Regions from separate parts of the Actinoplanes sp. NBC_00393 genome, predicted to be linked through region 2. Evidence: riboswitches for the same ligand, from Rfam matches in the RefSeq annotation. Region 2 holds a riboswitch; the other holds the start of a gene.
The links. Region 2 has a riboswitch for cyclic di-GMP ahead of OHA21_RS42475 (hypothetical protein). Riboswitches for the same ligand answer to the same signal wherever they lie in the genome.

Region 1 (14,232 bases), 2.5 Mb from region 2:
CATTTCCTTCGGTGACCGTTCCCCCACTGACACTCACCGTCGGCGCAGCGTCGGAACCCGCATCGGCGATGGTGCCGTTCACCTTCGTCGTCGCACCCAGCGTCGCGTTGGTCGGCTGCGAAATCTCAATGGCGTATTCCTCGGGTGACAGCTCCTTGAGACCGTCACCGCTCAGCACGATCGGAATGTCGTAGGTCGTGCTGCCGGGCGCGATGGACAGTACCCGGCCAGTCGAGGCGGGATACGGGAAGTCGGTCCCCGGCACCGCCTTCCCCCGGCCCGCTGTCGCCGGCGAGGCGTCAACAGCGTCCCAGCGGAAGCCGATAACCTGCTCAGATCCGCTGCTCGCGGTAACCGTGTAGGTCACCGTGTTGCCCTCGGTCTGTGTGCCGGCCTTTGAAAGTGAGAGCGTCGGCATTGTCTCGTCGTCGGTGATGCTGACCGTGATCGGCGTGGACGTGGTAGTCGCGTTTACCAGCGCCCCAGGTGTGACAGTGAAAGTTTGTGGCCCGCCTTCGTACACAGTGTCATTGATAATCGGGATCGATACGGTCTTGACCGTCTCGCCAGGCGCGAAGGAGAACGTCCCTGTGGTCGTGGTGTAGTCCTGACTCGCGGTTGCCGTCCCGTTCGCCGTCGAGTAATCCGCAGTCACGGTCTGCCCCGAGGGCGCCGACAGCGTCGCGGTGAGCGTGACCGACCCGCCATTCTCGGCAACGGTGGTCTTGTCCGTGGAGTACGTGACGGTAGGTGTCGGGTCATTGTCGGTAATAGCCGCGTTGATCACCTCCGACTCCATTGCAACGTTGGAGGCTACAAAGGTGATCGTGTAGTTCTCGGTCGCCTCATCAAAGGCATCGTCGATCACATTGACGGTGGCGGTCTTGGTTTGCGCCGCGCCGCCGACGATAGCATCGAATGTGATTGTGCCGGTCGTGGCAGCAAAGTCGGCGGCGGAGGTTGCTGGCCCACTGCCAGGCGTGATAGTCCAGGTCACTGTCGAGCCCGCGAAGTCCACACCACCAGCAGTTGCGGCACGCACGATGCTGAAGCTGATAGCCGCCCCGCCTTCGGTGCCGGCGCCGTTGCCAGTGACGGTATAGCCAGTAATTGCCGCTGCTGCAGGCGAACTGATCATCAGCGTCGGCACGAGGCCCACCACACCGGCCACAGCTGCCGACAACACCGTTCGCAGGGCCTTCTTGCCACGCAGCGCGAACGGAACCGAGCCGCTCTTGGCCGCATGGGCTTCTTGATAGCGCATGTGTTTTCTTTCTCCTTCGGCGGCTGGGCTACCTCCGTCCGGGGAGGCCCCTAGCTTTGCGTCCCCGCCTCGCAGCGGGTTTGCCTGTTCGGGTACCGCACCTGAGGGGGCGGCTGGGGTACCGATAAATCGGTTGTGAGCAGCGCAAACGCTCGATCGAAGGTTCCTCATGAGGTCGCGCCATCCGTAATCTAACCGGCGTAACGCACCCTTACCGGCGGAACAGAATTTTTCTCCTAAATCCCCCAGCAGTCCGCAGGTGGCACGCCGGACCCGGGGAACCCGCGAAGAAGATCAGCGATCACAGCCCGCCAGCGCCCACTGCGGCCACAGCCATCCCGGCGACACCGCGGCCCTCATGACGATCTTGTGACCCCGCGCTGCGGCGAAGAGCCAGCGGCGGCACACGGGCCAGCCGGAAAGCCAGGTCAGAGCAGGCCGTGGCGCATCGCCGTGGTTACGGCGGCGGTGCGGTCGGCGACGTCCAGCTTGTTGAAAGTTCGCAACAAGTGGGTCTTGACCGTCGCCTCGCTGATGAACAGCTGTTTGCCGATCTCGGCATTCGTAAGACCAGCCGCGACCAACCTCAGCACCTCGGTCTCGCGTGCTGACAAGGCCGGTGGGGCCGGGCTACGCACCTGCCGGACCAGCGTCGACGCGACGCTCGGCGCCAGCACGGTCTCGCCGCGGGCGGCCGCCCGCACGGCGTCCGCCAGCTCCGTCGGCGAGGCGTCCTTCAGCAGGTAGCCGGAGGCGCCGGCCTCGATGGCGCGCAGGATGTCACGGTCCGATTCATAGGTGGTGAGGACCATGACCCGTATCCCGGAGGAGCTCGACAGGATCTGGGCGGTGGCGTCCACCCCGTCGCCACCGGGCATTCGGAGGTCCATCAGCACGATGTCGGGTCGTTCGGCCAGGGCCAGCGCGACGCCTTCGGTGCCGGAGGAGGCCTCGCCGATCACGGTGAGATCGGGCTCGGCGTCGAGCATGCCGCGCAAGCCCATCCGGACCACGGGGTGATCGTCGACGAGCAGGATGCGGATCACGCGGGGATCTCCAGTTCGACGGTGGTCCCGGATTCAGGGGAGCTGTGGATGGTCAGCGTGCCGCCCACCTGACCAGCCCGGGACCGCATGCCGGGCAGCCCGAACCCGCCCTCCGCGGAGGCGTCGAAGCCGACACCGTCGTCGCGGACGACCAGGCGCACCGAGGAGGGCGTGTACGCCAGCAGCACCGCAACCTCCGAAGCCGAAGCGTGCCGGCGCACGTTGGTCAACGCCTCCTGGGCCGCGCGCAGCAGCACGACCTCGACCCGGGTCGGCAGGTCACGCGGTTCACCGGTGACGCGCGAGGTGCAGGGCACGCCCGCCTCTTCGGCGAATCGGGTGCTCTGCCGGCGTACGGCGAAAGGCAGTGAAGAGGAAGCCAATGCCGACGGTGACAGAGCCGCGATGAGCGCCCGCGATTCGGCCAGGTTCTCGCGAGCGGTACGCACCGCGAGCGCGAGTCGCTCGTCGCGAAGCGACGGGTCGGCGGCCTGGATGAGCGTGATGATGCTGGTGAAGCCCTGCGCGAGGGTGTCGTGGATCTCGCCGGCCAGGCGGTTGCGTTCGGCCGCGACGCCGGCCTCGTGGGAGAGCCGGGCGAGTTCGGCGCGGCTGGCCTCGAGTTCGGCGATCAGCTGGGCGCGCTGTTCGCTCTCCTCGGCCATTCTGGTGATCCAGACGCCGATGCAGATGCCGGCGGCGGTGGAGATTGCCGCGATGACCAGGTCGATGGCGATCCCGCCGGGGTCGGCCCGGAGCTCGGCGACGACCGGGATCAGGTTGGCGATCAGGACCAGGACGACCGCCGTGCGCAGCGGGACCAGCATGAAGAACACCGGGATGACCATGAACATCAGCCAGGTGGACAGCGGCACGGCGAACACCGCCACGCCGAAGAGCAGCAGCTGGACGAGGCTGACCAGCAGTGCCGGGGTGCCCTGCTCGTCACGCAGGATCAGCGGGCGGGCGGCGAAGAGGTAGAGCAGCCCGATGGCCGCGATGGCGCCCACCGCGATCGCCTGCCGAGCGGGTGAGAACCAGTCCGTGGCGATGGCCGCGGCCGCCACGGCGACCACGACCACCACGAAATACAGGTCCCAGAGCCGGAGGGACGGTGACGGGGTCACTGGTTTCGGGAGGTCCAGCGGAACGTCACCAGGCACAGCACCAATCCGATCACACACCAGATGCCGAGCACCATGGCCACCATGCCGAGATCCCAGGTGCCGCCGATCTCCTGGGCCTTCGCCTCGTCCGGCAGGAAGACGTACCGGAAGCCTTGCGCCATCCAGCGGACCGGGAAGAGCGACGCGAAGTTCTCCAGCCAGTCCGGCAGCTGGCTCATCGGCTGGATGAAGACGCCGGAGACGAACTGCAGCGCGACCACCGGCACGTTCAGGATGGCGCCGGCGTTGCGGGCGTTCTTGACCAGCGCGCTGACCGCGATGCCGAGCAGCGAGCAGCAGATCACCGAGAGCAGGAAGATCCAGGAGAAGGTCACCCAGTGGCTCGCATCGGGCAGCGGCATATCGAAGATCAACACCCCGACCAGGAGCAGCACGGCCGCCTCAGCGACGCTCAGCGCGAGCACCAGGAGGGCTTTCCCGATGAGGTACGCCGAAGCCGGCATCGGTGTCCCCCGGAGCCGCTTGAGCGTCCCGTCCTCCCGGTCCATCGCCAGGCCGGAGCCCATGGTCACGAACGCCGTGTTCAGGATCCCGTACGCGACCATGCTCGCCGTGAAGACCTGGCTCGCGCTGACCCCGGAGTCGTTGTACTCGTCCCCGAAGATCGTCCCGAACAGCAGCAACAGCATCGCCGGGAAGAAGAAGGTGAAGACCATCGCGGTCTTGTCCCGCAGGAACTGCAGCAGCTCCACGTGACCACGACTGACGCTCATCCCAAGGGTGGTCATCGGGCTGCTCCGATCAGGCTGAGGTAGGTGTCTTCGAGGGTCGGCCGGGCGATGGTGAGCGAGGTCAGGTCGACGCCGTCCTCGAGCAGCCGGCGCAGCAGCGGTGCGGGGTCGGCGTGCTGCTCGGTGTGCGTCACGCCGTTCTCCCGCCATTTGACGACAGCGTGTGCTGCGGCCCGCCCGCCCAGCGTCGTCGGGGTGCCTTCGGCGACGATCCGGCCGTCGGCGATCACCGCGAGCCGGTCGGCGAGGGCTTCCGCCTCGTCCAGGTAGTGGGTGGTGAGCAGGATGGTGGTGCCGTCGCCGGCCAGCGTGCGGATCAGGTCCCAGAACTGGCGGCGCGCCTCCGGGTCGAAACCGGTGGTCGGCTCGTCGAGGAAGAGCAGCTCGGGACGGCCCACGATGCCGAGGGCCACGTCGACACGGCGTCGTTGGCCGCCGGAGAGCGTACGGATCTTGCTGTTGCGCTTCGCGGTGAGGCCGACCAGGTCGATCACCTCGTCCGGCCGGCGCGAGTCCGGATAGAAGCCGGCGATGTGCCGGACCATCTCGTGCACGGTCAGGTCGGCCGCGTCCTCGGCGTCCTGCAGCACGATGCCGATCCGGGTACGCCAGGCCGAGCCCGCCTTGCCCGGGTCCTCGCCGAGCACGCGCACGTCGCCGCCGGAACGCCGGCGGTGACCCTCCAGGATCTCGACCGTGGTGGTCTTGCCCGCGCCGTTCGGTCCGAGCAGCGCGAAGACCTCGCCGCGGGCGACGACGAGATCGATTCCCGCGACCGCGTCCCGGTCGCGATATGTCTTACGAAGTCCACTTACCTCGATGGCTTCCATGCAGACGATCGTGCCGTGACGGGGTACCCCGGCGGGACGTCCGCGCGGCTGTCACCGGCTGTCAACCGATCGATGGACAGCGGCTCACTCCCACCGGAAGTTGCGGGCCGCCGCGGTCAACCAGACGACCGCCCACAGTCCCAGGCTCAGCCAGATCGAGAACGGCACCGACCCGCCGGTCATGGTCTCCCGTAGCGCGTGCGCGTGCGCGGCGAGCGGCAGCAGGAACCAGCCGACCGTGCCCAGGTCCGGCGCGGCGAACATGATGCCGCCGACCGACAGCATCACCACGTAGATCAGCGTGGCGGCGCCCGTGGTGGTCTCCGGTTTCAGCACGCTGGCCAGCAGCAACGCCAGGCCGCTGTAACCGGCCACGGCCAGCACGGTCACGCCGGCGGCAGGAAGCAGCGCCTCGGGATGTGGGCGCCACCCGACCGCGAAGCCGACCAGCGCCAGGACCGCGACCTGGAGCACGATCTGCACCAGCACCGAGCCGGTCTTGGCCAGCAGCAGCCCGGGCCGGGTCAGCGGCGAGGCGCCGAGCCTTTTCAGTACGCCGTAACTGCGCTCGTAACCCGTGGTGATCGCCTGGCCGGTGAAAGCCGTCGACATCACGGTCAGCGCCAGCACCCCGGGAACCACGAAACCCAGCCGGTCATCGGTGGGCAGATTGGTCACCTCGAACAGGCCGGCACCGAGCAGAACCAGAAGCGGTACGCCCATCGCCAGCACAACGGCCTCGCCACGGCGGGCGGTCAGCAGCAGTTCCATCCGGAGCTGCTTGCCGATGATTGTGCGCATCGGGGCCCGGCCGGGAGCGGGCGTAAAGGTTCCGGCGCTCACTCGGCGGCTCCTACGGTCAGATTCTCCCTGCTCAAGGACAGGTAGACGTCCTCGAGCGTACGGCGGCGACTGCTCACCGCGGTGACGTGCGCGTCCACTGCGGCGAACCAGCCCAGCACGTCGGCCAGGCCCTTGGTGTCGAGTTCGCCGGCAATCGCGTACTCACCCGGCGAGCTCTCGGTGACCTTGCGGTGCGCCCGCAGGCCGGTCAGGTCGAGACCCGGATCGGCCCGGACCTCCAGCAGGTCGATCCCGGCCGCGGCGGTCAACTCGGCCGGTGTGCCGGTCGCCGCGACCTTCCCGGCTCGCATGATCACCACATCGTCGGCGAGCCGCTCGGCCTCGTCCAGCAGGTGTGTGGTGAGCAGAACCGACACCCCGTCAGCCCGCAGCTCCTCGATCAGCTGCCAGGTGGTGTGCCGGGCCTCGGTGTCCATGCCGGCCGTCGGCTCGTCCAGGAAGACCAGCTCGGGGCGGCCGACCAGGGCGACGGCCAGGCTGAGCCGCTGCTGCTCGCCACCGGACAGCCGGCGGAACCGGGTGCGCTCCACTTTGCGCAGACCCAGCCGGTCCAGCAGCATCTCGGTGTCGAGCGGGTTGGCGGCGAATGAGGCGAACAACCGCAGGATCTCCCCGGCGGCCGCCCACGGGTAGACGCCACCGGACTGCAACATGATCCCGAGCCGGGGCATCAGCTCGTCGTGGTCGCTGACCGGGTCGAGCCCGAGAACCCGGGCCTCACCCGCGTCCGGCCTGCGGAAACCCTCGCACACCTGGAGCAGGCTGGTCTTCCCGGCACCGTTGTGGCCGAGCAGGGCGAGCACCCGCCCGCGTGGCACGCACAGCGACACGCCGTCCACCGCTGTCGTGTCGCCCCAGCGCACGACGGCGTCTCGTACCTCAACCGCGGCCACGTCGCCACCCTCCACGAGTCCCGCCCCACCAGGTCTGCCCTGTTTCCGTCCGCCACGGCCACCTTACGGCGAAGCCGGCCGGCCCTTGCCTTGCCCGTCCGCGAGATGGAATGCCTCACCCTCTGTACTACCCCGGGCCCTCAGGCTCCCGGACAGCCGCACGCGATGAACCACCCGCCAGGAATGAATGCTGCTCGTTGCTCCCTCCGGGCGGCGGCCAGGCTGGTCAGGGTGCGGTTGGGTAGGGTGCCCGGAATGAGTGACCCGACCGTGGTGGAGATCTACACCGACGGAGCGTGCGTGCCGAACCCCGGACCGGGCGGGTGGGGCGCTGTTCTCCGGTACGGCCGGGCGGAGAAGGATCTCTGTGGCGGCGAGGCCAACCCGACCACGAACAACCGGATGGAACTGATGGCGCCGATCCGCGCCCTCGAAACGCTGAACCGGGCCCCACTGGTCGTGCACATCTACACCGACAGCGTTTACGTCCGGGACGGCATCACCAAGTGGATCCCCCGGTGGAAGGCCAACGGCTGGCAGACCGCCGCACGCCAGCCGGTGAAGAACGTCGACCTGTGGCAGCGCCTCGAAGAAGCCGTCCGCCGGCACGAGGTGCAGTGGCACTGGGTGAAAGGCCACGCCGGACACCCCGAGAACGAACGCGCCGACCGTCTCGCCGCCCGGGGCCTGCGCGAAGCCCTCGGCCAGAGCTGACCCGGCCGGGCTCAGCCGGAGTCCGCAGACTCCCGGTAGGCGGACCACACCTTCTTGGGCACGGTCATCGTCCAGGCGTCGATGACCAGCTCGGTCATCCGCTCCCGGTCCAGGCGCTCGAGCCAGGCCTCCACCCAGTGATATCGCAGGTCGGATGGTCGGGGCAGATGGAAGGTCTCGGGGTCGGAGGCGATCAGGGCGTCCCGCTCCTCCTTGGGATAGCCGAAGCCCATCTCGGTCTCGTCCCGGGAGAACGCGACATAGACGATGCGGCCGACCCGGAACTTGACCCTGTCCCGGATCAGGTGCTCCTCGCTGCGTGGCAGGTCGCGCGCGACCCGGCGTACGTCATCGATGGTGACCATGCCGAGGACGGTAGTCCGGGGGTACGACACTTTCCGGCGCGGCGCCGGAGGGGTCATCCGCCGCGCGGACGGGGCACGTGCGGGTCGACCGGCTCGTCCGGGGGGACCACCTTGGCCCGGGCCACGCGGTCCGGTGGCAGCACATAGGTGGCAGCGCGGACCAACTCCTCCGGTACGGTGTGCCGCCCCCGCCGCGGCTCGGGTTCGCGCTGCTCGGGCACCAGGTCGGCGACGCCGGACCAGCGCGGGTCGGGCAACGACGAGTAGGTGACGCCGCCGGTCGCCGCGGGAGGTGGCAGCCCCGGACCGGTGTGCGGGGGCGGCGCCGGGAAACCGGGCGCGACCTGCGGAACCGGTTTGGTCGGCCCCTCGACCGGCGCGGGCGGCAAGGGCGCAGGGGGCACCGGAACTGTGGGCGATTCCTGCGCTGCGGCGTCCGCGGGGACACTGGCCGACCCTTGGACCGGGCCGCGATCACGGCGGCGGCCGGCTGCTCTCGCGGCCATGCTGAAGACGTTGCGGGTGGCGGAGTCGTATCCATGGCGGAATGCCTGTTCCCGGTCCGGCCCGCTCTGGTGCCGCTGGTGCACCCGGCCGATGGCGTATCCGGTGCAGGCCAGCAGCGAGGCAAGCAGGAGCAGAAGGATCACGATGTCGCCCGGTGCGGTCATCGGCGGGTCCACGGGGTGCGCTCGCTCATGCCAGCATTGTGGCCATTTTGATAGACCGCGAGCTATGGCCCGTTTGACTTACCACGAATGAATTAGCTCGAAGGCTCAACCTTGGCGAGCCGGCTTTCTAGGTGTTCTGACCGATGTCCGGCCTCCGGCCGCGACCCATGCTGGCCGAAAGGAGAAAGGAGACGGTTCGATGGCGAAGTTCATGGACGTGCACGACGGATTCTTCGGGGTCACCCAGGAGCAACTCGACGCCGCGCACGACGCCGATCTGAAGATCGAGGGCGAGGAGGGCGTGCATTTCGAGAAGGCGTGGCTGGACCGGGAGTCGGGAAAGGCGTTCTGCCTCAGCACCGCGCCGAGCAAGGAGGCGGTGATGCGGATCCATGAGCGGGCCGGTCATCCCACCACCGAGGTGTACGAGGTCACCGCCGAGGTATGACCAAGATCATCTTCGTCGCTCTGCGTAAGGACGCGGTGATAGGTCACGAGTTGACACCTTTAGGAGTGGAGTAGCACGGTAACCCCAGTTGTCCATATGAATGGGGTAGGCATGCTCTCCACGCGACGAGCCCTGGCGGCCGTCGTCAGCGTCGTGGTGCTGGCGGCGTCCGCCTGCGGTTCGGCTGACGAGGATTCCGGTTCCGCCAAGGTCGAGGTCTTCACCTGGTGGGCCGAGGGCGGCGAGAAGGCCGGCCTGGATTCCCTGGTCAGCCGGTTCGGCACGGCATGCCCCGGTCAGGAGTTCGAGAACGGCGCGGTGGCCGGCGGCGCCGGGATCAACGCCAAGCAGGTGCTCAACGCGCGGATCGCGCAGAACGACCCACCGGACACGTTCCAGGTCCACGCCGGAGCCGAGCTCGCCGACTACATCGCGGCCGGCCGGGTCCAGGACCTCTCCGCCGACTACGACTCGTGGGGCCTGCGCGCGGCCCTCCCCCAGGGACTGCTCGACGACCTCACTGTCGACGGCAAGCTCTACTCGGTGCCGGCGAACATCCACCGCGCCAACGTGGTCTGGGCCAACAGCCAGGTGCTCTCCGACGCGGGGATCCTGCAGGCGCCGAAGAATCTGGACGCGTTCCTGCAGGACCTGGCGAAGCTGCGCCGAGCGGGAGTCGAGTCCCCGCTCGCGCTCGGCCGGGACTGGACCCAGCTGATGCTGCTCGAGTCGGTGCTGATCGCCGACCTGGGCGCGAAGCGGTTCGCCGGGCTGTTCACCGGGGCGACCAGCTGGAAGAGCAAGGCGGTCCGCGGGGCGCTGAACGACTACGTCCAGCTGCTCGCCTACAGCAACGCCGACCGTGACGCGCTGGACTGGCCCGACGCGGAGCGGTTGCTCATCGACGGCCGGGCCGGCTACCAGGTGATGGGCGACTGGGAGGCCGCCGATCTGGCGGCGAAGAACTTCCAGGCGTACGAGTACTTCACGTTCCCCGGCACCGAAGGCGTCTTCCAGTGGCTCGCCGACTCGTTCGTGCTGCCCGACGGCGCCGGCAACCCGGACGGCACCCGGTGCTGGCTGAAGACCGTGGCCTCGGTCGACGGGCAGCGGGACTTCAACCTGGCGAAGGGCTCGATCCCAGCGCGGACCGATGTGGCCGGGGACGGGTTCTCGGCGTACCAGATGGACGCCATGGCGGACTGGAAGACAGCCACCCCGGTGCCCTCCTGCGCCCACGGTTCGGCCTGCTCACAGGACTGGCAGAACACCGTGAACGCCACCCTGGGCGCCTTCTCCACCGCGGCCGAAAAGGATGTCCCCGGTCTGCAGGCGGCTCTCGCCGCGACAGCAGCCCGGTACGTGCAGCAGTAGTACGGCACGATAGGGGTCATGGCCGATGAACGGGACGGCGTACCGCTGACCAACCTGGACCAGGAGCTCTTCCCCGACGCTGGCGTCACCAAGCGGGACCTGATCGATTACCTGGACGCGATGGCCGACCGGCTGATCCCGGTGCTGCGGGACCGGCCGCTCTCGGTGATCCGGGTGCTCCGCGGCCAGGACCAGTTCATGCAGAAGAACCTGCCCAAGTACACGCCGGACTGGGTGCCGCGGACCAAGATCTGGGCCGATGCTTCGCATCGCGAGGTGACGTACGCGCTGGGCAACGACCGCCGCACCCTGCTGTGGTTCGGCAACCAGCGGGCAGTCGAGTACCACCCGGCGCTGATGCTCGCCGGTTCACACCACCCGACCCACCTGATCATGGACCTGGATCCACCGGAGAACGGCGGATTCCGGCTCGCCGTCGCGGCGGCCCGGCTGGTTCAGCAGGTGCTCACCGAGGCCGGGATGCCCGGTGCGGTCAAGACCAGCGGGTCCAAGGGGGTGCACGTCTTCGTGCCGCTGGCCCCGGACGCCGCGCCGGAGGACGTCGCGGCTGTCCAGCGCGCCGTCGCGGCCCGCGCCGAACGGCTCGACCCCGACCTGGCGACGACCGCGTTCATCAAGGAGGACCGGCACGGCAAGGTGTTCCTGGACGCCACCCGGGCCGGCGGAGCGACCGTGGTCGCCGCGTACAGCCCGCGGATCCGGCCGGGCGCGCCGGTGTCGTTCCCGGTGGACTGGGCCGACCTCGACTCCGTGACGCCCGGCGACTTCACCGTACGCAATGCGGCCGGGCTGGCCGGTGACCGCGACCCGTGGGCGGAGGCGCTTCCTGGGCCGGTTCCGCTGGAAAAAGGGCTGGTCGAGGAGGGGCACACCATCCCGGTGGCCCGGGTCCAGGCCATGCACGAGGGCAAGCGGCGGGCCCGCGCGAAAAGGGCCGCGCAGGAATAACCGACTACACCGTACGGTGTACGCCGTACGCGGGAGGAGTCGATGCAGGTGACCACACCGGTACGACGCGCCCGCCCGGGGGACGAACCTAGCGTTCCCGGCATGACGAAGAACTTCACCTATGTGGCCGCCGCCCTCACCCTGGTGGGGGTCCCGGCCGGCATCGCGATCACCGGCGGCACGACCGACATCGTGATGGTCCCGAGCCTGGCGGCCGGGGTCGCCGGGCTGGTGCTGACCTCCCGCAGGTGGCCGGTCGCCTCGCTGATCATGACTCTGCTCGTCGTGGCGGGCTGGCGCTCGTCGTACCTGATCGACGCCGGCTGGATATGGCCGGCCACCGCCGCCTTCCTCGCCGTCGTGCTGGCCGGCCGGTTGCGGACCGCCGTCGTCATCGGCGTGACGGCGCTGGCGTACGCCTTCGCCTGGGACGGCTTCGTCACCATGCAGTCCTCCGACCAGGTGTACGCGCACGTCGGCGGCGAGGCGCTCTGGCTCGGCGCGGTGCTGGCCGGCGCCACGGCGTACCGGAACACGCTGCGCTGGCGTGCCGAGGTCGCCCACCGGATCTCCCGGGACGAGCAGCAGCGCGAGATCGACGCCCGCCGCCGCCGGGCCGAGGAGCGCGTGGAGATCGCCCGCGACCTGCACGACGTGGTCTCGCACACGCTGGCCGTCGTCGGCGTTCACCTCAACGTGGCCATGGACTCCTTCGAGGCCGAACCGGACGAGGCGAAGGCCTCGCTGAAACTCGCCCAGGAGGTGCGCAGCAAGGCCATGACCGACCTGCGCGCCCTGGTCGGCGTGCTGCGCGAGGGTGAGCTGCCCGCGCTGGAGAGCCTGGACCAGCTCCTCGACCAGGTCCGCGAGGCCGGGCTGAAGGTGTCGCTGAACGAGTTCGGCGACCCGGTCGACGTGCCCGCCCCGGTCGCCACCGCCGTCTACCGGGTGGTGCAGGAGTCGCTCACCAACACCGTCCGGCACGCCGGCGCCACCCGTGCGGTGGTCACTCTGCGCTACGCGCCGCACCGGGTCGTGGTGGACGTCCAGGACAACGGGCAGCCCGCGCCGGAGATCACCGACGGGCACGGCATCGCCGGGATGCGGGAACGGGTCGCGGCGCTCGGCGGCGCGCTCACCGCCCGGCCGGGTCCGAACGGGTTCACCGTACGTGCCGACATCCCGATCGCCGACGTCGTTGACGTCGTTCCGGAGTGAACATGCCCATCACGGTTCTCCTCGCCGACGACCAGCACCTGGTCCGCGCCGGTTTCCGCAGCCTGCTGCGGCGCGGTAGGGACATCGAGGTGGTCGGCGAGGCATCCACCGGCGACGAGGCGGTCCGCACCGCCCGGGCGCTGCAGCCGGACGTCGTCCTGATGGACATCCGGATGCCCGGCATGGACGGCATCACCGCGACGCGGGAGCTCCTGAAGACGCTGGCCACCAAGGTCATCATTCTGACCACCTTCGAGACCGACGAGTACGTCTTCTCCGCGCTCGCCGCCGGCGCCAGCGGCTTCCTGACCAAGGAGGTCGATCCGGACGGCCTGCGCACCGCGGTACGGGTGGTCGCCGCCGGGGACGCCCTGCTCTCCCCCAGCGTCACCCGCCGGGTCGTCGGCGAGTTCGCGCACCGCCCGGCGCCGGCCGCCGCCACCCCGGGCGGCAGCCGGCTGGCCGTGCTCACCGAACGGGAGCGCGAGGTCGTCCGGCTGGTCGCCTCCGGCCTCTCCAACGAGGAGATCGCCCGGGAGCTCGTGATCAGCCCGTTGACCGCGAAGACCCACGTGACCCGGGCGATCGCCAAACTCGGCGTCCGGGACCGGGTACAGCTGGTCATCGTGGCGTACGAGGACGGTCTGGTGGGCTGAAACACTCAGAAGCGACCCGTGCGGCCCGATGTCCCGGATGTCCACCCGAAGAGGTGGCGAACCCGGAGGCTCGTCGGATGCCAGTCAGCAAGGCAGCCCCGGACCCGATCGCGGAACGCCGCTGGGTCCGTCTCTGCGTCACCGTGGGTGCGCTGTTCGCCGTCCTCGCCGTCCTGATCGGCACCGGAGCCGGTGGCCCCGGCACCACCCGGGCGATCTGCCTCGGTTCGGTCCTCGCCGGGGCGGTCGCCGCCGCCGCGGCCTGCCTGTGGCGGTCACGCGGCTTCACCGGCCGGGCCCGCTGGGGTTGGACGACCTTCGGCGTCGGGCTGCTGAGCTGGGGTCTCAGCCAGTTCTCCTTCCTGCGCCAGGCCGGTCCACCGGTCGAGGCCACCCCGCTGCCCGTCGGACCGGGCCTCGGGATGCTGGGCATGGCGCTGGTCGCGGCCGGTCTGCTGATCCTGCCGAGCGCGAGTCAGCCGCTGGTCAACCGGATCCGCAGCGTTCTCGACGGTCTGCTGATCGCGGCGTCGCTCGTACTGGTCGGCTGGGTCTTCGCGATCCAGCCGCTGGCCGACCGGATCCCGGTCGGGCCGCCCTTCTACTACGCGCTGGTCTATCCGCTGGGCGGCATCGTGCTCGCCACCATCGCCGTCTACATGCTGCCGCAGCAGCGGAACCGGCACGGTTGCGGCGCGCACATGGCGTTCATCGCCGCAGGCCTGACGGCCTTCACCATTGCCGAAGCCGGGTACGCCTACCAGGGCCTGATCCACGACATCAGCGCCGGCCGGACCGCCGACCTCGGCTGGCTCGCCGGATACGCCCTCATCGTGATCGGCGCCGCGCGCCCGCGTACGCGGCCAGTCCCGCTGATTCCCCTGTCGGCGAGCGTCGGAACCGGCGCTGTGCTGCTGCCGTACGTCGCGGTCCTGGCCGCGGTCGGCGCCACCGTGCTGTTCCACGTGCAGAGCGGCGGCAGTCACCCGTTCGTCGCCTTCA
Region 2 (14,232 bases):
GCTGTGGCCCGAGTTCGCGGCGTCGCTCGGCGATGTCGGATACGACGATGCCGGGACGCTCGGTGTCGCGCTCACCGCTGACGACGTCGCCGACTCGATGCGGGAATGGCGACACCAGAAACTCGATCCGCTGACCGGCTCGCAACTGCGGGACCGGGAACCGGCCCTCTCGCCGCGGGTCCGGGCCGGTGTCTTCGCGCCCACCGAGACGCAGGTCGACCCGCGCAAGGTGGTCGCTGCACTGCGAGCCGGGCTGGCCGGGCGCATCGCAGCAAAACGCGTGGACGTTCTCTCCGATGTGGATGCCGACGTCACCGTGGTGGCGGCCGGCTGTGGCACGGCGGCGCTCACCGGGCTGCCGATCCGCCCGGTGAAAGGCCAGGTGCTGCGGCTGCGCGGCGAACCCGGCCTGCTCCGGCACGTGATCCACGGCAGTGCCGACGGCCGGCCCGTCTACCTCGTCCCGCGCGCGGACGGCGAGGTCGTGGTCGGCGCCACCCAGGAGGAGCGGACCGACCGAGCGATCACCGTCGGCGGTGTGCACGACCTGCTCCGGGCCGCCCTCGACCTGGTGCCAGGGCTGGCCGAACACGAGATCACCGAGATCACCGTGGGGCACCGCCCGGGCACCCCGGACAACGCCCCGATCCTCGGCCACGTCGACGACATCCGGCGGACCGTGGTGGCCGCCGGTCATCACCGCAACGGCGTGCTGCTCGCGCCGATCACCGCACGACTTGTCGCCGACCTGGTACTCACCGGCTCGGCACCCGCTCTGCTGGACGACTTCACCCCCGGGAGGTTCGGATGCGCCTGACGATCAACGGCCGGACGGAGAGCCGGCCCGACAACTGCTCAGTCGCGACCCTGGTCGCCGAGATCATCGCCGCCCAGCGTGGGGTGGCGGTCGCGGTCAACGGAACCGTCGTGCCCCGCTCGACCTGGGCCGACGTCGACCTGGCCGACGGCGACAAGATCGAAGTGCTGACCGCTGCGCAGGGAGGCTGAGATGGTCGTGCCTTTCCTGCCGGAGAACGGGCTGATCCTCGGGACCGGCGGTGCGAACAGCCTGGCCGCGCTGGAATCGGCGATCCGCGCATCGGAGACGACGCTGGTCACGGTGGCACTGCGGCGGGTCGAGGCGGCCGGGCCGGGGCTGCTGCCGATGCTGGACCGGCTCGGTGTGCGGGTGCTGCCCAACACGGCTGGGTGCTACACGGCGGGGGACGCGATCAAGACGGCGCAGATGGCGCGGGAGGCGTTCGAGACCGATCTGATCAAGCTCGAGGTGATCGGGGACGAGCGGACCCTGCTGCCGGACGGGGTGGAGTTGCTGCGGGCGGCGGAGATGCTGGTGATGGACGGGTTCACGGTTCTGCCGTACACCACGGACGACCCGATCCTGGCCCGTCGTCTGGCTGACGCCGGATGCGCCGCGGTGATGCCGGCCGGGTCGCCGATCGGTTCCGGGCTGGGCATCTCCAACCCGCATCACATCGAGCTGATCCGGCAGAGTGTGGACGTACCGGTGGTTCTCGACGCCGGGATCGGCACCGCCTCGGATGCGGCGCTCGCCATGGAACTCGGCTGCGATGCGGTGCTGGTCGCCAGCGCGATCACCCGGGCCGAGGATCCGGCGGCGATGGCTGCGGCTATGCGGCATGCAGTTGCGGCCGGGCGGCTGGCCCGGGCCGCCGGGCGCATCCCGCGGCGATATCACGCGGTGGCGTCCACAGCGGACGAAGGGATCCCGGTGTGGTGACGCCGGGCGGGCTCGTTGTGCTCACCGATCGGCGGTCTGCCGCCGGGCCGCTGGAAGCGGTGGTCGAGGCGGCAGTTCGCGGCGGCGCCGCATGGGTCATTCTCCGGGAACGCGATCTTGGGTACGCGGAACGCGCTGCTCTTGCCGCGCGACTCCGCTCGCTCCTGCCGCCGGGGCGGTTGATCGTGGCAGGGCCGGATCCGCTGGGCGGCTCGGCCGTGCACCTGGCGGCGGCCGACCCGCTGCCGGACGGGATCGCCCTGGTGGGCCGGTCCTGGCACGGGCACGAGACCTTGTCCGAAGTGGACTACGTGACTCTGTCGCCGGTCTTCCCGACCGCGTCGAAGCCGGGGTACGGGCCGGCGCTCGGGGTCACGGGGGCCGCCGAGCTGCGTGCGCCCGTGCCCTGGCTGGCATTGGGCGGGATCTCGTCGGTGTCCCGGGCGGCGGAGTGTGCTGCCGCGGGTGCTGCGGGGATCGCGGTGATGGGGGCGGTTATGCGGTCGCCGGACCCAGCGAACACGGCCCGGTCGCTGGCGGTGGGTTTCGCCGCGGGGCAGTCCGGCCCGGCTGACGCTCAGGGTCGTCTGGCGGGCGTTGAGGCAGCACTGGGTGACAGCTCGGGTTTGCCGGCTGACGCTCAGGGTCGCTTCTTGCGTGTTGAAGCAGCAGTGAGTGACAGCCGTGGGGGTGGGCGGGGATGACGCCGTCGGTGGTGTTGACGATTGCTGGGTCGGATTCTGGGGGTGGGGCCGGGATTCAGGCGGATCTGAAGACGTTCGCGGCGTTGGGGGCCTACGGGACCTCGGTGATCACGGCGATTACTGCGCAGAACACGCTTGGGGTCACGGCGATTCATCCGGTGCCGGCTGAGGTGGTGGCGGCGCAACTGGACGCGGTGCTCGCCGATTTGCCGGTGGCGGCGGTCAAAGTCGGGATGGTGTCGGATCCGGAAGTCGCGAAAGTCATCGCGGAACGGGCTGCCGACCTGCCGAACCTTGTCGTCGACCCGGTGCTCGTGGCCACTGCGGGGAGCCGGTTGGGAGAGGTGGCGGTGGTGGGGGTGCTTTGCGCGTACCCCAGTGTCCTGACGCCGAACCGGCACGAAGCCGGCGCCCTCCTGGGCAGGCCGGTCCAGACCGCCGAGGAAATGATCTCGGCGGCAGCCGAGCTTGCCGCGCTGGGACCGCGCGCGGTCGTGGTGACCGGGAGTGAGCTGGCGATCGATGTCCTGCATTTCGATGGGGAGACGTCGCTGCTGCGCGGCGAGCCGGTGCCGACTGTGAACAACCACGGTTCGGGGTGCACGTTCTCCTCGGCGATCGCGGTGCGGCTGGCGGCCGGCGATGCGGTGCCGGATGCCGTTGCGGCGGCGAAGGAGTACGTGCGGCGTGGCCTGCGCGGTGGCAGTTCGTGGCAGCTGGGCGCCGGGCCAGGGCCGCTGGACCACTTCGGCTGGTCCGCCTAAGTTTCCCGGCGGTTCGCGCTGGTGGGGATTCGTGCGCTCATCGGCCGTCGGTTTTGTCACTATATGGGGAGGTATTGCTCGTGCGTCGCAAGGTGTATGTCGAGGGACCCCGTCCGGAGATCCGGGTGCCGTTCACCGAGGTGGTGCTGACCGGTGACAACCCGCCGGTGCAGCTCTACGACACGTCCGGTCCTGGCAGTGATCCGGAGGTCGGCCTGCCGGAGATGCGGAAACCGTGGCGGACCGGGCAGACCCAGCTCGCCTCGGCGCGGGCCGGGATCATCACGCCCGAGATGGAATTCGTTGCGGTGCGGGAGGGTGTCTCTGCTTCTCTCGTGCGTGATGAGATCGCAGCCGGACGAGCCGTGCTTCCGACCAACGTGAACCACCCGGAATCCGAGCCGATGATCATCGGCTCCCGTTTTCTCGTCAAGGTCAACGCGAACATCGGTACGTCCGCGGTCACCTCGTCGGTCGCCGAGGAGGTGGAGAAACTGACGTGGGCGACCCGATGGGGTGCGGACACCGTCATGGATCTGTCCACTGGGCCGCGGATCCACGAGACGCGGGAGGCGATCGTCCGGAACTCGCCGGTGCCGATCGGAACGGTGCCGATCTATCAGGCCCTGGAGAAGGTCAACGGCGATCCGTTGAAACTGAGCTGGGAACTGTTCCGGGAGACCGTTCTGGAACAGGCTGAGCAGGGCGTCGACTACATGACCATCCATGCGGGGGTGCTGTTGGCGTATGTGCCCCTGGCCGCTGAACGCGTCACCGGGATCGTGTCGCGCGGTGGGTCGATCATGGCGGCGTGGTGTCTTGCTGAGCACCGGGAGAACTTCCTGTACACGCACTTCCGGGAGCTTTGCGAGATCTTCCGGGAGTACGACATCACGTTCTCGCTGGGGGACGGGCTGCGGCCGGGGTCGATCGCGGATGCCAATGATGAGGCGCAGTTCGCGGAGCTGCGTACGTTGGGGGAGCTGACGCACATCGCCTGGGAGTACGACGTGCAGGTCATGGTCGAGGGGCCTGGGCATGTGCCGATGCACAAGATCAAAGAGAACGTTGATCTGCAGGTTGAGCTGTGTGGTGGGGCGCCGTTCTACACGTTGGGGCCGTTGGCTACGGACATCGCGCCGGCCTATGACCACATCACGTCGGCCATCGGGGCGGCGATGATCGGCTGGTTCGGGACGGCGATGCTGTGTTATGTGACGCCCAAGGAGCATCTGGGGCTGCCTAACAAGGAGGACGTCAAAGCGGGGATGATCGCGTACAAGATCGCGGCGCATGCGGCGGACCTGGCCAAGGGGCATCCGGGGGCGCAGGAGTGGGATGACGCGTTGTCTCGGGCGCGGTTTGATTTCCGGTGGGAGGACCAGTTCGAGCTTGCGCTGGATCCTTCTACTGCTCGCGCTTACCACGATGAGACGCTGCCGGCGGCGCCGGCCAAGACGGCGCACTTCTGTTCTATGTGTGGGCCAAAGTTCTGCTCTATGAAGATCAGTCATGAGCTGCGGGCGGCGGGGATGAAGGCCAAGTCGTCGGAGTTCGTGGAGGCTGGAGGGCGGGTTTACCTGCCGGTTACGCCGACCAGCTGATGTCGCGCTCAGTCGGACTTGCTGCTGGGGCGTTTTGACGGGGGTAGGAAGTCGTAGAAGGGCTCGTGGGACGCCTCGGCCGGTTGCGGCTCGCTGGGCTTCTCAGCCTCATCAGCCTCGTCGGCCGGGGCGGTCCCGATGGGCTCGTTGAGTTCGGCCAGATCCTGCACGGCTTGGCGCTCGGCGGCGGCAGCCGTTGCACGGGCTTCGTCGTCGTTGTCCGGTTGGGGGGTGCCCACGGTGGCTTCGGGTTCGGCTTGGGAGTTTCGGTCGAGGCGGGGGTCGACCGATTCGGCCTCGGCTCGAGGCTGTGCCTCGGCCTTGGGTTGAGGCTGCGTTTGCGGTTCGGCCTGGGCTGGCTGTGGCGGGGTGGCTGCCTTGCGCGGGCGGGGCTTGCGGCGGCTGGCCCGCTTCTTTACCTCGGATGGCGCGTTATGTGCGGCCTGCTCTTCGGTGTTGTACTTACCCTCGGCGCGGCTCTTCGCTTCGGCGTCGATCTTTTCGGCGTCGTCGCTCTTTGCCGAAGTGGGTTGCGGGAGCTCTTGAGCTTGGCTGGTCTCTTGGGCCGAAGCGCGATGCTTCCCCGCTGATTGATCGGTGTCAGCCAGGTCGATCGCCTGTTCGGGTTCGGCGTCGGCTGTCTCCGCGGCTTGCGGGACGGCCATGGGGTCCGCGGCGGCGCCTGTTGTCTGCTCGGGTGTCGGGGCAGCGGGTTCGGGCTCAGCGGGGGTTGCTGTGCTCCCGTTCTGCTCGGGTTCCGGCGTGGTGGTCGCCGGCTCGGTCGGCTCCGTGGACGCGGAGGCCGTGTCGGGTTGCAGCTGGTCGGTATCGGCGGCGATCGGCAGGTCGGCAGCTTCTGGCGCAATCTGCTGCGGTTCTACGACGGGCCGCTCTGTGTCCTGCGGTTCGGTGGTCGATTCGGTGGCAGAGGGCTCAATGGTTGCGGGCTCAGTGGTTGCGGACTCGGCGGGTTCAGGTTCAAGGGCTGGAGGCTCAACGGCTGCAGGCTCAGCCGTCGGCTTCGGCCTGGGACGGCGGGCTCGCTTGGCGGGGGCCTTCGCCGGGGTGGCTTTGGCCCTTGGCTTCGGCTTCTTGCTGCCATCCTGTGGCTGCTCGCCGGCATCCTGCTGGCCGCCCTCTTCCTGGCCCATCGTGGGAGCCGACCCTTGCTCGTCCGAGGTTGCGGCGCTTGCTTGCCTGACTGCGGCGGTCGCCCGCACCGATGGCTTTCTCGCGGCGGCGGTCTCCGACGCCCGGATCTCCACTGTCGCGGCCTCGGGCGTTGTTGCCGGCTCGATCACTGCGATCTCGGGCGCCTCGGGGGCCGCGGGTAGAGCGGCGGCCGGAACCGAACCGGAGACCGGGGCGGCCTTGCGCGACCGGGAAGTGGCAGCGGGGTCGGCGGTGATTTGTGGGGACTCCGGGTCTGTTGCGGCGGTCAGGATTCGATAGCGGTAGGTGATTCCCTCGTCCCGGACGACGAAGTCGTCGGAGCCGTCGGGGCGGGTCCAGGTGAGGATCATCTGGCCGTAGCGTTCGGCGAGCTTGACCAGGGCGGGGAAGGTGTCGACCTGGACGACGGGCTTGCCGGGTGGGGAGGCCATCGGCTCCACCGGGACGATCAGGTGGGGGTACCGGCGTTCGATCTGCGCCCGAGTTCGCAGAGGCACGTGGCGGAGAGCCATCACCGCGATGATCATGGCGCCGACGAAGGCGATCAACAGCAAGTAGACGGCGTATCGGCGGGCGGCGTGGGCGGTGAGGAGATCGTAGCCGAAGACACCGATTTGGCGGTTCTGCATCGAGGCGACGGTGCCACCGCTGGACTGGTCGAGCACTAGGGTTTCCGGGCCACCGGCAAGGGTTAGCTGGAGCGGGGCGAGGTTGAGCGAGACCTGCGGCTCGAAGGTGGTGCCATCGCTGTGTTGAACTTGTGCGGTGATAGCCAGGGTGACTGCGCCGATTTCAGCGCCGATTGCTTTGCCAGCATCAACTGCGCGCTGCTGAAGGGCGGCCAAATCCAGTTGAACCTTGCCGGTGTAGCGGTCGGCGTTGAACTCTTTCTCCTGAGATAACTGCATCGTTGTGTGCCAGCCGTTATCGGCGGAAAGACGGGCGGTGACGCCGATTCTTCCAGGTCGACCTCGATAGTGCATATGCAGGTCGACGATCTCGGTGAGTTTCCGGAATATTGGATCAGGCGAGTACACCGTGGTGCCGTCGTAGGCCGCGGAGCGTGGTACCTCAGCGGAGTAGCTGTAAGTCATCGACTCTCCGGCTCTCGCCGTGCCGACGACGGCCTCGGTGGCCGGTTTGATCCAGCCCAGCAAGCCGAGTGCAATACCGGCGAAACCACAGAGGCCGACCATGATGGCAAGGGCTTTGGCCGCGGGATGTAGCCGGCGAATGGCCTTGAAACTCGCTGTGGCCATTGCCAGAGTGCCGCCTTGGCCAGACATGCGTTTCACTTTCTTCTTCCGGCTACCGCGGGGGATGTCCCGGCGTGTCTTTGCCGCTGCTGTGCCACCGCCGACGAACAAGAAGCCCAGCATCCCCAGGCCGGTCGGACTGAGCAGTGGCTGAAGCCACGCACCGGCCTTAGGTATGTGCACGACTGCCCGTCCAATGATCTCCTTGGAGGCGGGTGTTTCGGCGTCGATGGAACCGTTGTTGTCGCCCTTCAGGACGTAACCGTTGTCGTCGCCGCCGATGATGCGGTGCAAGACTTCCAACCGGCCGCCAGAGCCATGATATGCGGCGATCTGACCCACTTCATAGCTATCGGACTTTGCGACGATGACGAGATCGCCCGCGTGGTACACGGGCAGCATGCTGATGCCATGTGTGACGACGTAGGAGACCCGCTGGGTTCCGATCGCCCACGCGACCATGGCCGCCATCAGGATGATGGCGGCCATGGCGAAAGGGCGGACTGATCGGATGGTTCGTCAACCTATTCCGGAGGTACAAATCGGGCTTGTCGAGTTGCTCTGTCCGACGAACTCGGCGTTTGCGCGGGTGCCTTGCTCAGGCTGCCACAAGGCTTACGGACACGTCCGTCAAAGCCGTGTACCAGGAGCCGGTCGGAGTTCCGGCGCTCTGACCAACTGTGCAGGTGGTGGACTCGGAGGTCGTGGGTGCGCAGTAGAACCCAGCCGCGCTGTTTCCGGCAGATCCCGAGACGACAACCTTGACCGTTGAACCGTCGGGGACGGTGGCCCCGTTCTGGCCAGCGAATGTCACGGTCGCGCCAGTAACCCGGTCCGGGTTGGTGGCGTCGGTATCGAAGACGATTCCGGTGAGGTCGGCACCCTCGACATCCTGAGCTACGGCGATCTTGCCGCCGACGACAGTGGGACCGGAAATCGTGTTGGTCAGGCCGCTGGCGGTGAAGGCGGTGCTGCCTGCGGCGACGGCACCGGCGACGGCGATGCCGCCCAGCAGCTGAATCATGTTGCGCATATGTGTGTCTCCCCTTGGTCGGTAACCCAGCCGGCCCGGTGGGCCCTGTGGCTTTGCGTCCCCGGCTTGCGCTCGGGTTTGCTCTTGTCGGCCGAGCGGATGCTCGAGTGTTTGTTGCTTGCGCCAGGTTGTTCGGTCATGGGCCGGAGGGCCTAAGAGTTAGGGCGCATCTTTTCCGCGAATTCCGTGCCTTAGCTCCAACACGGTGCTATGCGGTTGCGGGAGGTGCTGCAGAACCGGGCATCCGGGCCCAGCGGGGCACAGACAATGCGCGACGGTCGTCCGGAGACGAGCGCCGCGCGTACGCAAGAACGGGTTTTAAAGCCTGTAGAAAGTCACGTAGTGGTCGGGCGTGAAGTAAGCGACCCGACTGCTGCGATTGACCACGATTCGGTACGCGTCTCGGGCTGCGCCGCGGTTGCGGGAGTAGACGTCGTACTCGCCGTAGGTTGCTGACGGCAGCTGGCCCTCGCGGTTGTAGAAGCGGCCGCCGGTGTAGTTGTAGTTGCCGTACGGCCACGAGTACCACCCGGCGGAGGTGGGCCAGCCCAGTGACTGCCAGCCGCTGTAGGCGGTGCGGGCTGCCGCGCACCTGCTGATCGTGCAGCTGTTGTACACAGCGGCCTGCGCGGCGTCTGTCGAGACGGGCGCCACCACTGCGGTGAGTACCAGGGCCAGGCCGGCGAAGAGCCGGCCGATTCGGGACAGCATGATCGGACTCCGATGCCATCGAGGGGATGAGACCCGGACATCGACCATCGTCACTGCGGTGGGAAACCGGCGGTACCTCCCGAACCGGTCATTCCATGGAAGTTCAGTTGCTGCCCAGACCGTTCACCCAGTTGACGTATTCGGAGTCCTTGCCAGGCGGCGGCAGGATCGCGTCCGGCTGCAGGGGTGCGCGCTGGGCCGGTGCGTTGATCCGGGGGTGCTCGGCGGTGTCGATGCCGGTGCGCGGGGCGGGCTGGGCAGCCGCGAAACCGTCGAACGACGGCGTGGGTGCGGGCGCGGCTGGCGCGGCGGGGGTGGGCTCGGGCGCCGGGCGGCGGGTGCGCCAGCCCCGGCGCAGGCTGGCGACCGGGCCACCGGACCGGCTCTGCTGACCGGAGAAACGCGGCTCAGGCGAAGCGGATGAGGAAGGAGGCTGGGCGGAGGGGGACGGGGCGGCCTGGAAAGCAGGCGAAGCAGCCGCCCCCTGGAAGTTCGGCGATGCGGTGCCGGAGTGGCCGAACGGCGTACCCGTGCCGGCGGTAAAGGGTGACCCAGCCGCATTGGCCGGGGTGTTGTTGGCCAGGTCGGCCAGCGGATGCGGCCGGTCCGGCAGCGTGAACACGCCGGTGTCGGAGGGCCGCAGCTGCGCGTCCGGACGCTTGGCGGCAGCAGCCGCGACCGCAGCGATCGCGGACTGGCTGGGCGCGTTGCGCTGGGGCAGCGGCGAGCGGCCGGCGCTGGGCTCGGGCGCCGAGTCGGGTGGGGTGTCGCCCGGCTTGCCCGGCTCTTCCGCGGGGGTGGCTGAGGGGGCGCCGCGCATGATCGCGGCCAGGACCGAGCCGAGTACGCCGGCGCCGCTCGCGATCATCGCCGCCCAGTAGGGACTGAAGCTGATGTCGGTCGACGAGCCGGGGCCGGCGATGAGGTAGGCGCCGGTGAGCAGGGCCGGTCCCGCCAGGCCGGTGAGGGCGACGGCGAGGGTCGACATGTTCCGGCCGCGGGCGATCCAGCCGAGGACCAGCCCGGAGAGCAGGGCGAGCACCGGCATGGTGAGGAACGGGGTGCGCTCGGCGACGGCCGCCGGGATCAGGCTGCCGTCGAGGACGCCGAGACGGACCGAGGCCGGCGTGCGGCCGGGCAGCAGGGACGGTGCGACCGAGACCAGGGCGACAACCCAGATCAGTACGCTGAGCACGGCCACGTTCCACCGGGCCACTGCCTTTGCGGCGGCGGCCCACGCGGCGAAGATGCCCGCGGCGGCGCCGAGTGCCGCGCAGATCCCGATGACCAGAACCGGGCGGATGCCGTCGATCTGCGCGGACCGGGCGGGTTGCATGGTGAGCGGGAGCACCGCCAGCGCGCCGAGACCGGCGGCGAGGCCCATCGCGAGCGCTCCGCCGGGTCCCACCGGTTGCGGGCGCCACCTGGGGCGGAAGCCGGTTCCGATGATCGCGGCGAGGGCGGCGGCGGTCATCGTGATCCATGCGACCCAGGCCAGCTGCGCCGTCCATTGATCACGGAGGGTGATATCCAGGTCCAGGTCGAGCCGCACCATGCCGAGCCCGTAGGCGATGCCGAGCTGGCCGGCTCCGACCACGGCTGCTGCCGCGGACGTAGTGGCCAACAGCTTCACCCAGCTCCGAAATGCCATGCCGGGCACGTTACGGAATGTTCCGCGCCATGCGCCAGTCCGGTCCGCGCTTCTTAAGACAGCCTAAAGTCACGATCTTCATACATCGAAATTATTCGTTCAATTTCGAATACGCAGTGTGACTTCTTTGCAACGTACGGGATATTTGCCAGACGACCGTCCGCAGTGGACACTACCCGGCACGGACAGCCTGTCCGTCACCTGATGCGAAACCTTGCGAATGTGAGACGCCTGTCGAAACCCGAGGTCGCGGGACGGAAGTCCCACATAGTGGTTGGAATCGTGATGGTGTTCGGTGACCGCGACATCACGGACGGTTGCACGTGACGCATTCGCGCACGTCAACCTCATGGATGCCGCCAAGATCAGCACCCGCGCGCGGTTACCACCAGGACAGCCGTGGCTTTTCCGGGAGGTTCCAGGCTTCCCAAACGTACCGGCGTTCTGGTGAAATCGCCGCCGTGCCGAAAACGGCGCGGGCTTTGCTGCGGGCACCGGACGGGGCCGGACCGCAGCCTCCGGCGAGCCGGCTGACCGTGAAGGAGTTGTCGTGAGCACGGGATCCTCGACCCTGGCTGCGCGACGTGGTGGCTTCCCGCGCCTTCGGGACGCGCGGATCCGGGCCAAGCTCGCCGGCCTGCTGTTCCTGCCTCTGGCGGCAGTGCTGGGGCTGGCCGCCGTGCGCCTGGTCGACGTGGGTGAGCGGGCCGGCGACGCGGGCCGGGTGGCCGACATGGCCGAGCTCGGCACCGACCTGTCCAACCTGACCCGGCTGCTGCACGACGAGCGGATGGCCGCGCTGGCGTACCTGGGTTCGCCGGATGCCGCCGCCACCGAGTTCCGCGAGTCGGTCAAGTCGGTGGACGCGCAGGTGCAGGTCTTCCGGGAGAACCGGGCCGCGATCACCGAAGTGCCGGCCCCGGTTACCGACCGGCTGACCCGGATCGATCAGGAACTGACCGCCCTGCCTCAGACCCGCGCCGGCATCGGCGAGCGCAAGGGTGTCGGCGTGGCCGACGCCGCGCAGCGCTACACCAAGGCCCTCACCAGCCTGTCCGGCTACGAGACCGCGGTCAGCCAGGTCGCCGAACCCGGCGAGGTCTCCGACAACCTGCGTGCCCTGGCCGCGTTCACCAAGGCTGAGGCCGCCGCGGCCGAACAGGCGGCGCTGACCTACGTGGCCCGGGTGAGCGGCGACGCCGGCCCGGATCAGCTCCGCGCCCTCTACGCGATCCAGGCCGTACGGACCGACGCGCTCAACGACTTCCGCACCCTCGCGACGGCACAGCAGATCTCCCTGGTCGACTCGACGCTCAGTGACGACACGCTGGCCGGCGCCGACGGCCTCGCGGCCCGGCTGGCCGGCCCGGCCGCGGTGGCGCCGGTCGACATCATCAACTCCTTCACCGACGTCATCGAGCTGTTCCGCGGTGTGGAGCGGCAGCTCGACGCGCAGGCGGTGGCCGCCGCCGAGGACGCGAGCAAGCGCCGTACGCAGCAGGCCACCCTCGAGTTCGTCGTGGTGCTGCTGATCCTGATCGCCGCCGTGGCGATGGCGTTCTACCTGGGCCGCTCGCTGCACCTGTCGGTACGCCGCCTGCGCGAGGGCGCCCTCGCAGTGGCCAACCGCGACCTGCCCGACGCGGTGCACCGGCTGCAGGACGCGGACAACCTCGGCGAGGGCGGTGTCGACCGGATCATCGCGCAGACCCGGGACCCGATCCCGGTCACCGAGGCCGACGAGTTCGGCCAGGTCGCCGAGGCGTTCAACATGGTGCACCGGGAGGCCATCCGGGTCGCCGCCGAGCAGGCCGCGCTGCGGACCAGCGTCTCGACGATGTTCCTCAGCCTGGCCCGGCGCAGCCAGTCCCTGGTCGACCGGATGATCGGCGAGCTGGACCAGATCGAGCGGATGGAGGAGGACCCGAAGCGGCTCGCCCGCCTCTTCGAGCTGGACCACCTCGCCACCCGGATGCGCCGCAACGATGAGAACCTGCTGGTGCTGGCCGGTGCCGAGGTCGGCGCCCCGCGCCGGGAGGACGCGCTGCTGGTCGACGCGCTGCGGGCCGCACAGTCCGAGGTGGAGCTCTACCACCGGATCGAGTTCGGCTCGATCGACACCGACATCCTGATCGGCGCGGCGGCGGTCAACGACGTGGTCCGGCTCATCGCGGAGCTGCTCGACAACGCCACCCGGTTCTCCCCGCCGAACACCGTGGTGGTGGCGCACGGCGGCCGGACCGGCGATCACGTCGTGGTGCAGGTCGAGGACCACGGGTTGGGTGTCTCCGCCGAGCAGAGGGAACAGATCAACCGGCGGCTCGCCGAACCGTCCGAGGTGGACGTCACGGCGTTCCGGCTGATGGGCTTCGCGGTGATCGCGCGGCTGGCCGCCCGGCACGGCATCGGGGTCGAGCTGCGACCCGGCTACGACGGTGGCACTGTCGCCGAGATCAGCCTGCCCGCCGACATCGTGGTGATGCCCGGCGTGCCCGCCGCACCGGTACGCGCAGCGAGCTGGACCCGCCCCGGACCACCGCCGCCGGCGTCCATCAGCACGCCGCGGATCCCGGAGTCCCGCCCGCCGATCCGGTCCGCGCCGGCACCGGCCGAACCGGCTTTCCGCCCGCCGCGCCAGCCCACCGCACCGCCGTCCGAACTGGACCTGCGCCCCACCCCGGATCGGCCGCCACTGCCGTCGCGCAGCCCCAAGACGGTCGAGGTGCCGGTCCCGGCAGCCGCGTCCGCCGGGTTCGCGGCGCCGGCCGGAGTCACCACGCCGGCCGGTGTGACGTCACCGGGCTGGGGTGCGGCGGTCGCGGCACTGCCGTCGCTGCCGGAAGTGGCCGCGCAGGTGCCGTCGCAGATGGCGCCCATCCAGGTGGAGATGCAGCACAGCTGGTTCGCCGGTGACCCGGCCGATCAGCACGGCATGCCGACCGCCGGGTACGCGCCACCGCCCGGGCCGGCGCCGGCAGTCCAGGTCTCCAGCCCGCCGGTGTCGAGCCCACCGATCTCCAGCCCACCCGTGTCCAGCCCGCCGGCGGCACCCCGACCACCGGTGGGGGAGGACACCCGGCGGATCGGCCGGGAGGTTCCGAAGGCCGGCTCGACCGCCGACGACCGGTGGAAGACGGCCGCCGACGAGGGCTGGCACCGGGCGATGGCCGCGGCCATGCCCGCCGACGGGGGAACCACACGATCCGGGCTACCGAAACGAGTCCCGCAGGCGCAGCTCGTACCCGGCGGGGTGCAGTCGCCACAGCGGGCGCAGAACCGTCGCAGTCCCGACGAGGTTCGTGGATTGTTGTCCGCGTACCACCGAGGGGTGCAACGCGGGCGGACGGACGGCGTTGCCGATGTCGCCGCGGCGGCACCACAGGTTCCTAAGGAGAGCGAACAGTGACCAGGCCCCCCACCATGCATGACATGGGCTGGCTGCTCAGCAACTTCGCCGACAGCGTCGCCGGCATCGCACACGTCGTGGCCGTTTCAGCGGACGGGATCCTGCTGGCCTCGTCCCGCGATCTGCCCGGCGACCGTGCGGATCAGCTGGCCGCCATCACCTCAGGCG

Region 1: it holds a riboswitch for cyclic di-GMP, as region 2 does, so the genes downstream of both, OHA21_RS30730 (Calx-beta domain-containing protein) here and OHA21_RS42475 (hypothetical protein) in region 2, are expected to answer to the same signal.

Annotation. Positions count from the first base shown of each region.
Region 1 is NZ_CP107942.1:6,630,249-6,644,480, forward strand. Features, by position in the region: gene OHA21_RS30730 (Calx-beta domain-containing protein) at 1-1,264, opposite strand, end outside; cyclic di-GMP riboswitch class I at 1,280-1,359, opposite strand; gene OHA21_RS30735 (response regulator transcription factor) at 1,693-2,310, opposite strand; gene OHA21_RS30740 (sensor histidine kinase) at 2,307-3,473, opposite strand; gene OHA21_RS30745 (ABC transporter permease) at 3,434-4,225, opposite strand; gene OHA21_RS30750 (ABC transporter ATP-binding protein) at 4,222-5,058, opposite strand; gene OHA21_RS30755 (ABC transporter permease) at 5,143-5,829, opposite strand; gene OHA21_RS30760 (ABC transporter ATP-binding protein) at 5,898-6,815, opposite strand; gene rnhA (ribonuclease HI) at 7,071-7,529, shown strand; gene OHA21_RS30770 (MmcQ/YjbR family DNA-binding protein) at 7,541-7,894, opposite strand; gene OHA21_RS30775 (hypothetical protein) at 7,948-8,565, opposite strand; gene OHA21_RS30780 (SCO4226 family nickel-binding protein) at 8,765-9,013, shown strand; gene OHA21_RS30785 (ABC transporter substrate-binding protein) at 9,125-10,387, shown strand; gene OHA21_RS30790 (DNA polymerase domain-containing protein) at 10,406-11,356, shown strand; gene OHA21_RS30795 (sensor histidine kinase) at 11,459-12,574, shown strand; gene OHA21_RS30800 (response regulator transcription factor) at 12,577-13,230, shown strand; gene OHA21_RS30805 (EAL domain-containing protein) at 13,308-14,232, shown strand, end outside.
Region 2 is NZ_CP107942.1:9,149,832-9,164,063, forward strand. Features, by position in the region: gene thiO (glycine oxidase ThiO) at 1-817, shown strand, start outside; gene thiS (sulfur carrier protein ThiS) at 808-1,008, shown strand; gene OHA21_RS42450 (thiazole synthase) at 1,010-1,762, shown strand; partial or broken gene OHA21_RS42455 (thiamine phosphate synthase) at 1,756-2,316, shown strand; gene thiD (bifunctional hydroxymethylpyrimidine kinase/phosphomethylpyrimidine kinase) at 2,463-3,230, shown strand; gene thiC (phosphomethylpyrimidine synthase ThiC) at 3,305-4,834, shown strand; gene OHA21_RS42470 (DUF5305 family protein) at 4,843-7,752, opposite strand; gene OHA21_RS42475 (hypothetical protein) at 7,862-8,296, opposite strand; cyclic di-GMP riboswitch class I at 8,314-8,389, opposite strand; gene OHA21_RS42480 (ribonuclease domain-containing protein) at 8,615-9,007, opposite strand; gene OHA21_RS42485 (hypothetical protein) at 9,111-10,658, opposite strand; gene OHA21_RS42490 (sensor histidine kinase) at 11,209-14,064, shown strand; gene OHA21_RS42495 (roadblock/LC7 domain-containing protein) at 14,061-14,232, shown strand, end outside.